DNA from 3 places in the Pelosinus fermentans DSM 17108 genome. Region 2 is predicted to be linked to each of the others. Evidence: riboswitches for the same ligand, from Rfam matches in the RefSeq annotation. Region 2 holds a riboswitch; each other region holds the start of a gene.
The links. A riboswitch is a leader RNA that binds a small molecule or an ion and turns the genes downstream of it on or off. The one in region 2 is predicted to bind cyclic di-GMP.

Region 1 (4,878 bases), 2.5 Mb from region 2:
ACTATTATCCACTACAGCTTGCTCAGTAGCAGAAATTTCGGCTTGCGTAGGCTATTCTGACCCATATTATTTCAGTAAGCTTTTTAAGAAACGTACGGGCTTTTGCCCCAGTGTACTGCAAAGCTGCTTAAAAGAAAACATCGGCTAAGTATAAAAAACGGCATCACTAAACAAATTTGTCTAGTGATGCCGTTTTTCATTTTCATTTACTTATAACTTAAACTTACTGATGATCTCATTGAGTTCTTCTGCCATTTTTGCTAAGGATTCAGCATTATGATTGATCTCATGCATACTGGCACTTTGTTCTTCGGATGCAGCGGCTACCGTTTGTGCACTTGCTGCAGTTTCTTCTGCAACACCACTAATATTTTGGACATTCCCTACCATTGTTTGGGTTCCCTTTGCTGTTTCCTCAATTGTATGCGTTATTTGTGCAACTACTGTTTTTACCTTATCAAGCTTATCAATAATCACTTCAAACCCTCTTTGAGTGTTGAATGTTACTTGTTTTCCTGCTTCCACCTCATGGTTTCCTTCACTTACATGCAGGACAGCATAATCAATGTCCTCTGTCATTTTTTTAATAATTTCAGCAATGTGGTGTGTTGCATCAGCACTTTGCTCCGCCAGCTTCCGAACCTCTTCTGCAACTACTGCAAAACCTCTTCCTGCTTCACCGGCACGAGCAGCTTCAATAGCAGCATTCAACGCTAATAAGTTGGTTTGACCTGCAATGCCTTGAATGACTGTAACGATTTCCCGAATGTTTTCAGACCCTTTTGCTAAGGAATTTGCCGCCTCTGTAATACTGATCATTGATTTTGCAACAGTATCATTCTGTGTAACGATCTGAGTCAGTAAATTCATCCCTTGGCTTGCTTCTTCAACAGCATTTTGAGTGTTCGCATTCACTTCATAGGCGTTCGAATTCATTTCCTCAGTACTTGCAGAAAGTTCCTGAATCGTAGCGGACATCTCCGTTATATTTGTAGTATTCTGAGCTGACCCACTCGCAACTTCCGCTATGGTATTGGACACAATTTCTGCTGCACGCAGCTGTTCTTCTACTGTTGCACTTAATTCTTGACTAGATGCTGCCAAAGATTCAGAGTTTTGGCGTATTTGTCCCACTAGTGAGCGCAGAGCATTCTTCATTTGGGCCATTGCAGTAACCATATCACCTATTTCATCATTAACAGCAGCATGCTGCTCAGCAGTTGTTAAATCGAAATGACTGATTGCATCCATTTCATTCCGAACACGACGCAAGCGTTTCGCCATATACCTACTGTACCAGTATGCTAAACTACAAACGAACAGTATAACAAGCATACTTAAAATTCCAACCAAATTCTTAGTATCTTTTTGTTCCTGCATAAGTTTAACCGTTGATTGTTTTAAATATTTTTCTTCTAAATCAAAGGTTTTATCAAATTGCAGGTCTATCTGCTGTGATAAATTTCTCCCTTCCGCAAGCAACGTATCGAAGGAAGGACTGTTAGCTTTTCTTGCATCCATAAGCTGTCCCATTTTAAGACTATAGTCATCCATCATCTTTTCTAGTTTAACAGCTTCTGTTTTCACTTCTGGATTTTCCACACCAGATACAAATACTTTTAAGTCTTTTACGCTATCTTCAAATTCTTTTCTGGAATTTTGCTCATAGCTGCTAATCGAGTAGGCCATAAAACCTCGCAATTCAGCAATACCAGTATGCATACCATCCTGTGCCTTCGTGAGTAAGAGCATATTTGCGGAAGTATGTGTAATTAAATTTTCATATGTATCACTTGCTGTCGAATACTGATATGCTGTATATCCAAGCAGTATAAGCAGAAAGGAAATAGAAGTGAGGAACATACCTCCTAATTGTGCAATAATAGGTATTCTACGCATAAAATAACTCCTTTACATTTTAATTGTTGAGACGGCTGCATAAACTCTTTATCGCATCTCCTTCCATAAAAAAAACCAGATTGTTACATGAACTGTAATTCATATAGCAACCTGGCAGACATAGATAAAAATCGTTAGTCCCATAGCTTTGCGTCCTTAACTTTCGCTAAGTTTGCCGATCGTTCAATGGTATTGAATTTATGTATTAATAATTCTCCTCAAACCTCCAAAATCCTCTAAATTAAGACAAATTTTTCATCTTATTATTAAGCTCAACACCGAATTGAAGCAGGCTATAAATCAAGAAAAGAACATACAACTTCACTCATTGTATGTTCTTTCTTAAATGTCTTTTCGTTTTATGGAATACTTTTTCCAGCCTAAGACATCGTAGCCTTAACCCTCTCTTCTTGAGACATATCTGCTAAGTTTTTTACCTCAGTCAAATCCAATCCCAGGGTTTTGGCAATCCGTTTACCATAATCTTCATCGGCTTTGTAGAATAATGCAGTTTGTCGAAGCTGAATTCTTTTTTGAGCCTGCCCTAAATTACCGCATATATTAGAAATTAGGTTGCTTCTGTCAGTATCACTCATGACCCGACGGTATAATTCACCAGCCTGAACAAAATCTACATCTGACAAAACAAATGGATGTCTGTCCACTAAGCCTGTTACATCGATAGCAGGTACTGCATATTGAGCATCAGGTTCTGGACCATCAAAAGAATTAGGATAATAGTTCGGTCCCGCACCACCATTGCCGTCAATATTCATGACACCGTCCCGCTGGTAGTTGTTGGTAAGACCAGCTTTAGATGCATTAATGGGGATCTGATGAAAATTGGCCCCCAGTCGATGTCGCTGTGTGTCAGGATAGCTGAACAACCTTCCCAACAGCATCTTATCTGGTGATACCCCAATACCGGGAACAAAGTTGCCAGGAGCGAATGCTACCTGCTCAACTTCTGCAAAGAAGTTTTCTGGGTTTCGATTTAGCACCATTTTTCCTACTGGAATCAACGGATAATCTGCATGATACCAAACCTTTGTGATATCGAATGGATCGAATTTATAGTTCTTAGCATCGTCTGCCGTCATAATCTGAACATATACTGTCCATGAAGGATATTCTCCTGCTTCGATGCTGTCATAGAGATCTTTAGTTGCCCGATCAGGGTCTGTACCTGCTAATTCAGTAGCTTCTGCATCTGTAAGAGTCTGGAAACCAAGGTCTGCTTTAAAATGCCATTTGAACCAACAGTGTTCGCCGGCCTGATTGTAAAACATATAGGTATGGCTGCTGTGCCCGTCCATATGACGAAAGCTTTTAGGTGTGCCCCGGTCAGAAAACAAAATTGTCACCTGATGAATGGATTCCGGAGTAAGGGATAGAAAATCCCACATCATATCAGGATCTTTTGTATGTTTCGCTGGATGCCTTTTTTGAGTATGTATAAAATCAGGAAACTTGATAGCGTCCCTGATAAAAAAGACCGGAGTATTATTACCTACCATATCATAATTTCCCTCGTCGGTATAAAACTTCACAGCAAATCCACGTGGGTCACGCCGCAGAATCAGCAGATCCCTTTTCACCGCCAACGGTAGAAAAGCGCACGAAAAGATCTGTTTTCTTACCAATTTGCGAAAGGAAGTCAGCCCTGGTAAATTGCGTAATATCATGAGTAACTTCAAAATAACCGTGAGCTCCGGTTCCTTTGGCATGGACTACTCTTTCTGGAATCCTTTCCCTATCGAAATGTGCCAGCTTTTCAATTAGATGAGTATCGGACAAAAGTGTGTAGTGTGAGCTGCCAGTGGTAATGGAGTTTTGATCATCAGCTACAGGAATACCAAAATTTGTTGTTAATTTTTTCTTATTACTATCAACCATTAGCTTCACTCCTCCTCATATAATGTTAAAGAACGACTTATTTAGGGAAGAACCTTCTAACTTTTTCAGCATCAGCCTCCTTTCCTAGCCCAGTTACTTCAATACCTAATTATTGGCACTAAGATTATTTTTCTTAAAATACTTATTCTCCAAACATAACATTATTCCTTTATTTATAATCAATTATTTTTAGCTATTTCGCAGAGTCAAGGGACGGTTCCGAGACTCACTTTGTACGCTGAACCATATTTCTATCTACATCCAATAACTTAGCAATTTGACGAATTGATAGGTTTGATTTTCGTTTCAGTGTGTTAATAAGATCTCGCCGTAAATCTTCCTTCTGGCGATTTTTCAGATCACTACTATTGATATTATGTTTGACTAGAAAATGCATAATCAATTCTTTTGCTTGATTTTCAGTTTGAATCGCTTTCTCTTCTACATTCTCTTCTTGTAAATCTATGAACTTTCCATCATCCTGTATTTTTGAGTAGTCTATAAAAAGCTTCGTTGATTTCTCGATATCATCTGAAAACATTTCGAGTATAAAACGCTTATCGATACTATTGTTTTGATTTTTTGTCTCTGTAAAAATAAAATAGCTACTCCATTTGTATTCTTCTATCTTTTTAACTATCCCTGCTTTGACTGGATTGTTATGTATGTATCTTACTGCCGACAATAGATATGCATCATTTTCAATTCCTTCGCTCTTAAATCGATCTTGAAAGAGATGTCCCGTTCGAACGTATTTTTTATTGAAATAGTAGGCGTAGCTTATATTAATTCTTTTCATAATCCGTCCGATTTCATCGCTACCCTCATTGATTAGGAGATGTACATGATTGTCCATTAAGCAATAAGCATATATAGCAAATTTTCGATCCTTATTTTTTTCACTTAGAATCTCTATAAAACGGTTTTTGTCTTCCTCATCAAGAAAGATATTCTTTCTTGCATTTCCCCGGATCATCACATGATAGATTTTACTTTCACTTAATTGCCTACTTTGTCGTGGCATGCAAATCTCTCCCTCTTTGGTTTTAGGGACATTGTATCACTTATATTTTAAAGAGTCAA
Region 2 (4,878 bases):
GCGAAAATCCCAATTGGGAGGGACGCTTTCGGGTGGTCAGCAGCAAATGCTGGCGATTGGCAGAGCGTTGATGTCCAGACCCGAATTATTGCTGCTTGATGAACCTTCAATGGGATTAGCACCGCTGGTAGTGGCGGACATTTTTAAGGTAATTCAGGAAATTAACCAAGAAGGAACTACGGTATTGCTTGTGGAACAAAATGTAAGGCAGGCATTAAAGATTGCCAAGTACGCCTATGTATTAGAAACGGGACGCATAAGTCTTCATGGCCAGGCGGTTGATATTGCTAAAGATTCACGGGTTATGGAAGCCTATTTAGGCGGCAAAAAATAAATGATTAGCAGTCTCTGGGGAAGTCTCATTTAGGACGGCAAAGGATGAGCATAACTAACGCTTCAACTTTCTACTACCTACGCTTATAGTTATGCTCATCCTTGGCCCGTTTGTGGCTATAGATAGTTTTCGAAAGAGACTGCATTAGAATGAGGAGGAACTGTAGGGATGGAAAATATGTATGTTTTTTATGAGGGAAAGATTGTTTTGGAGAGGGAAGTACATATCAGTGTACGCTGTAAAGGATTTAACTATGGGCTCGGTTGTTTTGAAGGAATACGGGCTTATTGGGATGAGACTGAAAAACAGCTGTATGTATTTCGGCTGAGAGAGCATTATGAACGTCTTCTGCAATCTTGCAAAGTGTTGTATATTAATATTCCTTATACGGTAGATGAGCTATGCCAAGCTACGATTGAATTGCTTAAGAAAAATAATCTTCAGACGACAACCTATATCAGGCCAGTTGCATTTAAAGGCTCCAATCATGTTGCTCCTAGCTTATTAGATGATGATAACCGAATTGTGATCTATTGTCAGCCGATGGGTAACTTTACGGGCAAAGATGAGCTTCGGGCCGCATTTACTTCCTGGGAACGCTTAGGGGATAACATGCTGCCGCCTCGCACTAAGCCTACAGCCGCTTATCTTAATTCGGCTCTGGCTTCTTTAGAAGTAGTGAGCAAAGGGTATGATGAGGCTTTATTTTTAACACGCAATGGTCATGTTTGTGAAGGTCCGGGGGAAAATGTATTTATGGTTCGCAATGGGAAAATAATTACTCCACCTCCATCTGACAATATTCTTGAAGGTATTACCAGAGATACAGTCATGCGTTTGGCACGCCAGGAGCTTGGCATTGAAGTGATTGAGCGCAGTATTACCAGAACGGAATTATATGCAGCGGATGAAGTTTTCTTCAGCGGTACAGCGATGGAAGTGGTGGCTGTTGTTGAAGTGGATGACCGAAAAATTGGCAATGGTCATCAAGGCCCTGTGTGCCGTAAACTCAAGGAATTATTTTTTCAGGTTGCTACGTCCAAAATAAAGACATATTCGGATTTTTGCACACCTGTATATTAAAAGTTTTGTAAAATATGGATTACAGAGGCACAACGCTGTATTGACGGCGTTGTGTCTATTCTTTGTAATCTTTACGTTTTCACAGTTCAATTTTTTTGTTTTTTTAAGGGATACATAGAGGGTTTCTAAAAAAGATCCTTGCTTGGAGGACTTTAGTCCTTAAGTTTTACTTGACTTAATAATAATAAGGCAATACAATTATATGTATAATTTGACAAAAATTTCAAAGTTAATATTGGGCAAACTTACTGAAAGGTAAGGACGCAAAGCCGTGGGTCTAAGGAATTGTCTATGACTGCCAGGTTGCGAATATAATTACAATGTAATTATTAAATTGGCACCCGCTTTCTGTAGCTGGTGCTTTATTTCGTATTCTTTATTCTCTGTGTCCTTTGTGGTTCTCATCGTAGAGCCAAAAGAATTACTAATTACCGGGAAATAGGAGATGATATAGTTGACCCTGCGATCCAAAATAACAATGCTAGTGATCGTAACCTTTGGTCTATTTATTTTTTGTGTATATGCTTCCTTACATTATTCATTGGATCAGCAATTTGAGGAAAAACAAATCTTTATTAAAAATTCAGCTACTGGTAGGTATGAAAATCTTGCTCTTACTATGCCTTTCTTAGAGGAGCAGCATTTACACCTAGTAGGTCGAAAAAGTATTTATTATGGAGCTATTTTGATATTGTGCAGTGGTTTGATTTTTAGTTTTCTGTTACCGATGATATTAGAAAAAATATTATTTCGTCGTTTGTATTCATTAATTAGGAGTATCGTCTATATAACCAAGACCCAGGATCTGTCATCAACTCTATGTGTATCAGGAACGGATGAGATTGCTATTTTGGCAGGAGAAATGAATGAGATGCTGCTCGCTCTGTCCAATGAAAAAATGTTGAGGCAGCAAGCCTTGCAAGAAGTGCAGGAGCTTAATAGAAATCTGGAAGAGCGGGTACAAGAAAAGGCAGTACAGCTGCAAAAACAGATGTATACGGATCAACTTACGACAACTCCCAACCGGCTGCAGCTGAATGAAGATATGAAAGATGCAAGAGAGCCTCATTTAGCAATTATTAATGTAGAACAATTTCGCACGATCAATGAGTTTTACGGCTATCAGGCAGGAGATGATTTATTGCTGGAACTGGCAGAACGTCTGATAAAGCTGATAGAACCATATCACTATAAATTATACCGTTTAGCAGGTGATGAATATGCCATCCTGGCTAATGAGGGAAATGAGAAGGACTTTAGTGATTGGATGCTGAATATTCATAATGTAATTGAAAAGGTGCCTTTTAAAATTCATGGTCATAGTTCATATCTTTTTGTTACTATCGGTATTGCAATTACGAAAGATAAACCTTTAGAAAAAGCACAAATGGCTTTGGAATACGCCAGGCAATACTGTCTGCCGCTAAAAGTGTATCATGATGATTTGCCTATGAAGGAGACTCATCGCAATAATCTTCATTGGATACATGAAGTGCAAGATGCAATACAGGAAGATCGGGTCATGGTATATTATCAGCCGATCATGAATACTCTTACTTTTGAAATTAGTAAATATGAAGTATTGGTTCGTCTGCTTGGCCGAGATGGGCAGGTGATTTCACCTGGAACATTCTTGCCTATTATTAAGAAAACTAAGCTGTATCCACGTCTGACAGAAGTGGTTTTAGAAAAATCTTTTACTCACTTCGCAGACAAAGATGTTGATTTTTCCATCAATCTAAGTGCAGCGGATATATTAGACCATGGAGTACAAGAGTTAATTGGAGAATTATTGGAAGACTCTTGCATCGCGAAAAGAGTCACTTTTGAATTTGTTGAATCAGAAGAATTTAAGAACCCAGAGGATTTATCTTTTTTTATCAAAAAAATAAAAGCATTTGGTGCCAAAATAGCAATTGACGATTTTGGCAGCGGTTACTCAAATTTTGCTTATATTCTTAATATGGGAGCTCATTATATTAAAATTGATGGCTCATTAATTAGTGAAATTGGAACAAATCCTGCAATGGTCGCCATTGTTGAAAGCATCGTGTATTTTGCCAAGCAGCTTGGTATTCGAACCATTGCTGAATACGTTAGTTCCGAGTCTGTTTTTCTAGAAGCCAAAAGAATTGGTTTGGATTATGTACAAGGTTACTATATAGGAAAACCAAGCCCTATTTTAGTAGAGGAAAACAAGTTCTGCTGTATTCATTAGGAGTCAGTTAAGTAATTTGCTAAAAATGATAAAGGATAATGGATTTCTCATATAATCACGTTCTCTAATCGGCAGAGGTGATTATATAAGAAATCCATTTTTGTTTTTTTATAGCCTGTAAACTAGTTTTAGTGATTTGTAATATTTATCCTATGTGGTGGCAATAATAAAGACAGAACGCTAAGGATAAATAAGGATGTGATGATAACAATGAATGAAACAGAGGAAAGCTGGAAAGAAAGTCCAATCGTGATTTTTGCAGGTGTGTTAGTAGTATATACAGTTAGCCACTCCATCATGGTATTATTTAGTTAATAAGAGAATTTGATATGGATTGGGTTTTTCGTATTTGCTGCACGATTTGTGATGGTATTGACAATTTATTATCTGCGATGTTATCCTTAAAGCATGAGAATTGTAGGTGAATTCTATGTTTGGATCTAATACCATTTGCATTGTGGGTGATGCCAAGTCACCGCAGAATGACGCAGTAACTCATCAATATGGACGTTTTTCCATTTGTTTCGTAGTAGATAAAGACTCTGGAAACATTATTACGTGCAGCAGTACATTTGCAATCAGTCTAACGAACGATTTTATTACCACCATTTTTAATAATAAGAGTTTAACAACGGATAGTGAGATCATTCGCACAGAAGTGGAAAATCGCTATTTTGGGGCTTCTCAGAAAGCGATTATTGTAGCATTTAAAGATGCTCAAAAAAAATATAACAGTATAAAAAAAGGCATTCATGTACAAATGACAGAGTAGTGATACTCTCAAAAAAATATGTGGCTGTTTCATTTATTACTAACGTAAATGAAATCCAGCAAAGCAATCCTTTTATCAGGATTGCTTTGCTGGATTTTTTTATTTAATAAGGAGGAGATATCATGAAAAGAAGTTTGCCAATTGGAATATTTGATTCAGGTATTGGTGGTCTTAGTGTTTACAAGCAAATAAAGAAGGTATTGCCAAATGAGGATATCATCTACTTTGGCGATACGGCGCGTGCTCCGTACGGCCCTCGAAATCCATGGCAAATACGAGAATTCGTGAATCAAATGCTGTCTTTTTTTGATCGCTGTAATATAAAAATAGCTGTAAGTGCCTGTAATACCATTACTGTACTGGGATTGGAGGATTTTCAGAAGAATCATGACTTTAAAATAATAGGAATGAGCACAGGAGCACAGCAAGCGATAGCTGCCAGCGTCAATAAACGTATCGGCGTTATTGGAA
Region 3 (4,878 bases), 2.3 Mb from region 2:
TTCGTTTTATAATTATTATTTTTCATAGCATTATTATAACATGTAACAAATTTAATTTCGATTTTCGAAAATCTTTTCTTTATTATACGCTTCCCTGCCAATACAGTAAATAATATTATCGATTGTATACAGTATATATTCGATAATTATTGTTACTTTCATCTTCTAAAACTATTGATTCTGCACTATAAAAATGGGATATTTAGATTCTCACAGAATCTAAATATCCCTCTGGTGCTCTAGTTTTTTATAAAATCTTATATGGAGAACTTTCTTATTTCTTGTTGCAATTCTCCTGCCATGTTAGCTAATGCATGACTGGAAGAAGCGATTTCCTGCATGGATGCGGACTGTTCTTCTGTCGCTGCTGAGATGCTTTGTGTTTCGCCGGAAGTATTTTTCATAATACTTTCAATATCCTGTACAGCAGTAACAATTCTTTGACTGCCAGTCTTCATTTGTCCGATGGAATCGGTTATCTGATATACTTGACTGGCTACCTGACCAATAAGCAATTCAATCTGTTTAAAAGCTGCACCTGCAGCGCTTACAACTTCATTGCCAATCTCAACTTCTCTTGTACCATCCTTCATTGTTACTACAGCTTCATCTGTATCTGCTTGAATTTCATTAATCATATCCGCAATTTGTTTAGCCGCCTGCTGGGATTGTTCTGCTAATTTCCGCACTTCTTCTGCTACAACAGCAAATCCGCGTCCTTGTTCACCTGCACGTGCCGCCTCAATAGCCGCATTTAAGGCCAGCAAGTTGGTTTGCCCTGCAATTCCTGAAATGGTATCTACAATTTGTCCAATTTCTTTTGATCGTTCCCCTAACTTGGCTACGACTCCTGCAGATCCTGAAATTGTCTTTTCAATAATATTCATTTGATTTACAGCATTGAAAACAGCCTTACTTCCCTGACCTGCAGCCGCTGCGGCCTCTTCTGAAGTCAAATTAACGGTTGCAGCATTTGTGACAACAGACTGTATACTAGCCGACATATCCTCTACAGCCGCAGAAGTTCCATTGATTGCTTGCAGCTGCAATTCTGCCCCCTGTGCTACCTCCGTAATTGAAGCAGCCACTTGAGTAGATGCATGGGCAGATTGTTCCGCGCTGGCTGTAAGTTCTTCTGATGAAGCAGCTACATGTTCTGCTGTTTGAGCGATCGCCCTAATTAGATTACGCAGATTTTCTGCCATAGTAGAAAAATCTGCAGCAAGTTGGCCAATCTCATCATTTGTCTGAATCGTAAGGTTTTGTTCCGAAAGATCTCCTCCAGCCATACGTTGTGCAGATTGAGATAAGATTGCAACATTTTTGGTAATTCCGCTCGACAATCTCCAAGAAGCAGTCGCTGACAATAAGATGCCAAGCAAAGCAGTTAGTCCAAATTGATATCCTAAAGCCGTGACCTGACCATATACATCTTTTACGTCAACGGTGATCCCCATTGTCCAGCCAGTAGCAGGAATCTTGGTATAAATCATTAACTTCTCTGCTCCGTTTGCCTCATAGGTTTGCATACCTTTATCCTGGGCCAGCATTTCTTTTGCAAATTTTTGCAATACAGGATCTTCATGAATGTTCTTTGAAACTTGGACAGCATCCGGATGAGCTAAAATAATCCCCTGCTGATCAATAATGGTGCCATACCCTTTTCCATTTACCTTAACGTCTTTAATCTTTTCACTCAGCAAATCTAGGGCTATATCAATGCCAACAACACCGCGAAAATTTCCTGCCTCACTTTTTAATGGTACCCCTGCGGACACAATATATTTTTTGGTAAATGCATCAACATATGCATCCGTAAAGACGAGTTTATTTTTTTCTTTTGTCTGCTGATACCACCCACGTTTACGGGGATCATACCCTTCAGGCAGTGTCGTTCCTGAACCATCAATCATTTTACCATCTTCTAATCCGGCATATAGATCCAGTAAACTAGGATCTGCTTTGTAGTTTTGTACAAAAGAAACCGGGATTTCCCTATCACCTAACACAACTCGAATATTCTCACTTGTTGTCACTGCGGTTTGCGCCTTCGCCAATAACCAGCCGTCTAATTGAGTTGAATAGGTATTGGCAACTGAGAACATTTCATTCTTAATATTTTCCTCTACCTGACTTTTCGCATAAAAATACCCCATCGTCGTAGCTACTAATAAGACCAGACTCGTAATCGCCATCATCATTAAAAATTTCATTTTTAATTTCATATATACGCCCTCTCCTCTCTCCTAACATTCCAATAAATAAAATACTGAAATAAGTGCCTCAATATAAAAGATTGCCAAGTTACATCATAATCAACAAACGATGCAACCTGGCAATCATAGATGTAACATCCTTAGACCCATGGCTTTGCGTCCCCACCTTTAGGTTGGTTTGCTCATTATGGTATTTTCTTCTATGTTTTTCGACATTTTTCTTCAATTTCCTTTCGCTTTACCAAAAAAATAATAGAACCTCCCAATTGAAGCGGTCTGCTATGTACCATATTTACCGTTCGTTCATACTATAAACAGCCTAGTACTTCATCTGCATTAAAAACGCTGCTGCTTTAGCAGTCTTTTTCCGTACTGCTTCGTTGTCTCCGCCTTGCAGATCAAAAAAAATCCTCGCTAAATTATCTATAGTTTTAACGCAGATGAGGTACTAGAATGCTTAATGTAAGGGAAGTGTTATCTTGGTTTTAAAATCTGATTTTCAAGATACCTTAGAGTTTTTCATTTTCTCAAATCTTCCCATCCTTATGAACCCAGGTAACGCTATGAATGTAGTTGTTTCCAATGAAATCATTCCTACAGCTCCCACTCCTCCTCTTACTCCTACATCTGCGGTTCCAACTGTCGCCACAGCACCTGTACTTGTTATTACACCAGAGACGTTAAAAGCATTGCAATCGTATACGATAAACAATTATCCCGATATAGGACTTCCTCAGGATATTGCCCAAATCGCCAAAGATTTCATTGCAAATCTTCCCCCGCTCATCCCCATTACCCAAACTACAGCTGTTAGCACAGCTGTAACTATATAAGATATCGTATCAAACAAGTCTTGCAACGCCAATTCCGATCCATGTAGCTGCAAATCCAAGCAGAAGATTAAGCCCTATATTATATAACGCTATTATCACATTAGAGTCCTCCAGTACACGAAAGGTTTCGTAACTAAAAGATGAAAACGTAGTTAAACCACCAACAAAACCAACGGTAACCAGTAGCCGCCAATAGGGATTTACAATGAAACGTTCTGTCGTCAGCGTCATAAATATGCCGATAATAAAACACCCTGCCACATTTACAATAAGTGTTCCATAAGGAAAATCAGCTCCAAACCGCTCAGAAGCCCATAGGGAAACTAAATACCGAGCTGTCGCTCCAATACTTCCTCCAACGGCCACCGCTATGATTCTCAACATTCTTATCACCACCTCATCCTTTACGCATTATACTTTTATCCACGACCTCCAGCAAAAATTAAAAAGGATCTTTCTCTGCGTTTATTTACAAAAAAATAGACTCCTACCAATATGTTGGTAGGAGTCATTACTGCATCAGCAGATTTAATGGCGAACCCCATCGCCCCCAGTAACTTATCAGCACAAAATCAGTGAATACTGACGCAAGGTACTAGTTTATGAATTTTGCTGCTTTCATTATAGCAGACCTCTTAAATCGGCGTCAATAGGACACTTTTGTTGTCCATTTCTATTATTCAAATCGGTTCTTCTTTTGTTACTTTTTCCAATGGTGGAATTGTAACATCTACCTTTACTCTTCTTTTCATAAAATCATCCAATAATGAATATACAACTGGTACAACCACTAAGGTCAAAATAGTTGAGGTAACCAAACCGCCAATAATCGCATGAGCCATAGGAGCACGTGCTTCAGCTCCTGGTCCAATTCCTAATGCTAGTGGAAGCATCCCAAAAATCATTGCTGCAGTTGTCATCAGAATCGGACGCATCCGAACTACAGCCGCTTCTACTAATGCCTGATTTCGTTCGATTCCTTCTCCCATACGTTGTTTGGCAAAGTCAATCAGCAAAATCGCATTTTTGGTTACGAGACCCATCAACATAATAATCCCAATGAGAGACATCATGCTAAGCATACTGCCAGCAATTAGGAGACCCAATATTGCACCAATGATTGCCAGCGGTAAAGCCAGCATAATAGCGAAAGGCTCAATATAGCTTTCAAATTGAGCGGCAAGTACAAAAAAGATGAAGAGCACCGCAGCAGCCAATGCCATTAAAATACCGCTAAAGGCATCTGCCATCTGCTGTGATTGTCCGGTAGTTACAAACTTGTAGCCTTCTGGCAATTTAACCTCTGCTAACCTTTTGTCTAGCGCTGTGTTGAAATCCCCAAGAGAGACTCCACTTAAATTTGCGGAAATAGTAATTTGTCCCTGACGGTCATATCGCTTGATTTGGGTCGGACTTGTGGCATATACCATCTTAGTTACCTGTGACAGAGGAACCATAATCGCCTGCCCATTTTTATCTCGATTCGAGCTTGCTGCATAGATATTGTTTATATCTGCTAAACTCGTACGGTCACTATGTGCTAAAATAAGCCTCACGTCGTACGAATCATCTTCATCTCGGTACTGTGTTACCACTGTTCCGTTAAACATAGTTTGAAGAGTAGTCGCAATATTGGAAGTAGACACACCAAGATCAGAAGCCTTATCATGGTCTACTACGATTTGCGCATCAGGTTTTCCAGCTTCATAGCTAGAAGTAACATCAATTGCACCATGAGTGCTTGCTACAATTTGCTCTACTTGTTCTGCAATGTCTGCTAATGTATCCAAGGATGTTCCCTGGATAACAAGGGAGACTGGTTTACCGTT

Region 1: another riboswitch for cyclic di-GMP. It lies ahead of FR7_RS17045 (methyl-accepting chemotaxis protein); the one in region 2 lies ahead of FR7_RS05360 (EAL domain-containing protein).
Region 3: another riboswitch for cyclic di-GMP. It lies ahead of FR7_RS16375 (methyl-accepting chemotaxis protein); the one in region 2 lies ahead of FR7_RS05360 (EAL domain-containing protein).

The regions. Positions count from the first base shown of each region.
Region 1 covers NZ_AKVN02000001.1:3,671,974-3,676,851, forward strand. The annotation lists gene FR7_RS17040 (helix-turn-helix domain-containing protein) at 1-148, shown strand, start outside; gene FR7_RS17045 (methyl-accepting chemotaxis protein) at 211-1,899, opposite strand; cyclic di-GMP riboswitch class I at 2,002-2,086, opposite strand; gene FR7_RS17050 (catalase) at 2,280-3,449, opposite strand; gene FR7_RS24560 (catalase) at 3,466-3,795, opposite strand; gene FR7_RS17060 (REP-associated tyrosine transposase) at 4,022-4,819, opposite strand.
Region 2 covers NZ_AKVN02000001.1:1,220,298-1,225,175, forward strand. The annotation lists gene FR7_RS05350 (ABC transporter ATP-binding protein) at 1-334, shown strand, start outside; gene FR7_RS05355 (branched-chain amino acid transaminase) at 503-1,417, shown strand; cyclic di-GMP riboswitch class I at 1,646-1,728, shown strand; gene FR7_RS05360 (EAL domain-containing protein) at 1,896-3,635, shown strand; gene FR7_RS05365 (DUF3870 domain-containing protein) at 4,066-4,407, shown strand; gene murI (glutamate racemase) at 4,530-4,878, shown strand, end outside.
Region 3 covers NZ_AKVN02000001.1:3,528,150-3,533,027, forward strand. The annotation lists gene FR7_RS16370 (GntR family transcriptional regulator) at 1-26, opposite strand, end outside; gene FR7_RS16375 (methyl-accepting chemotaxis protein) at 258-2,225, opposite strand; cyclic di-GMP riboswitch class I at 2,324-2,409, opposite strand; gene FR7_RS16380 (hypothetical protein) at 2,696-3,049, shown strand; gene crcB (fluoride efflux transporter CrcB) at 3,059-3,433, opposite strand; fluoride riboswitch at 3,545-3,607, opposite strand; gene FR7_RS16390 (efflux RND transporter permease subunit) at 3,730-4,878, opposite strand, start outside.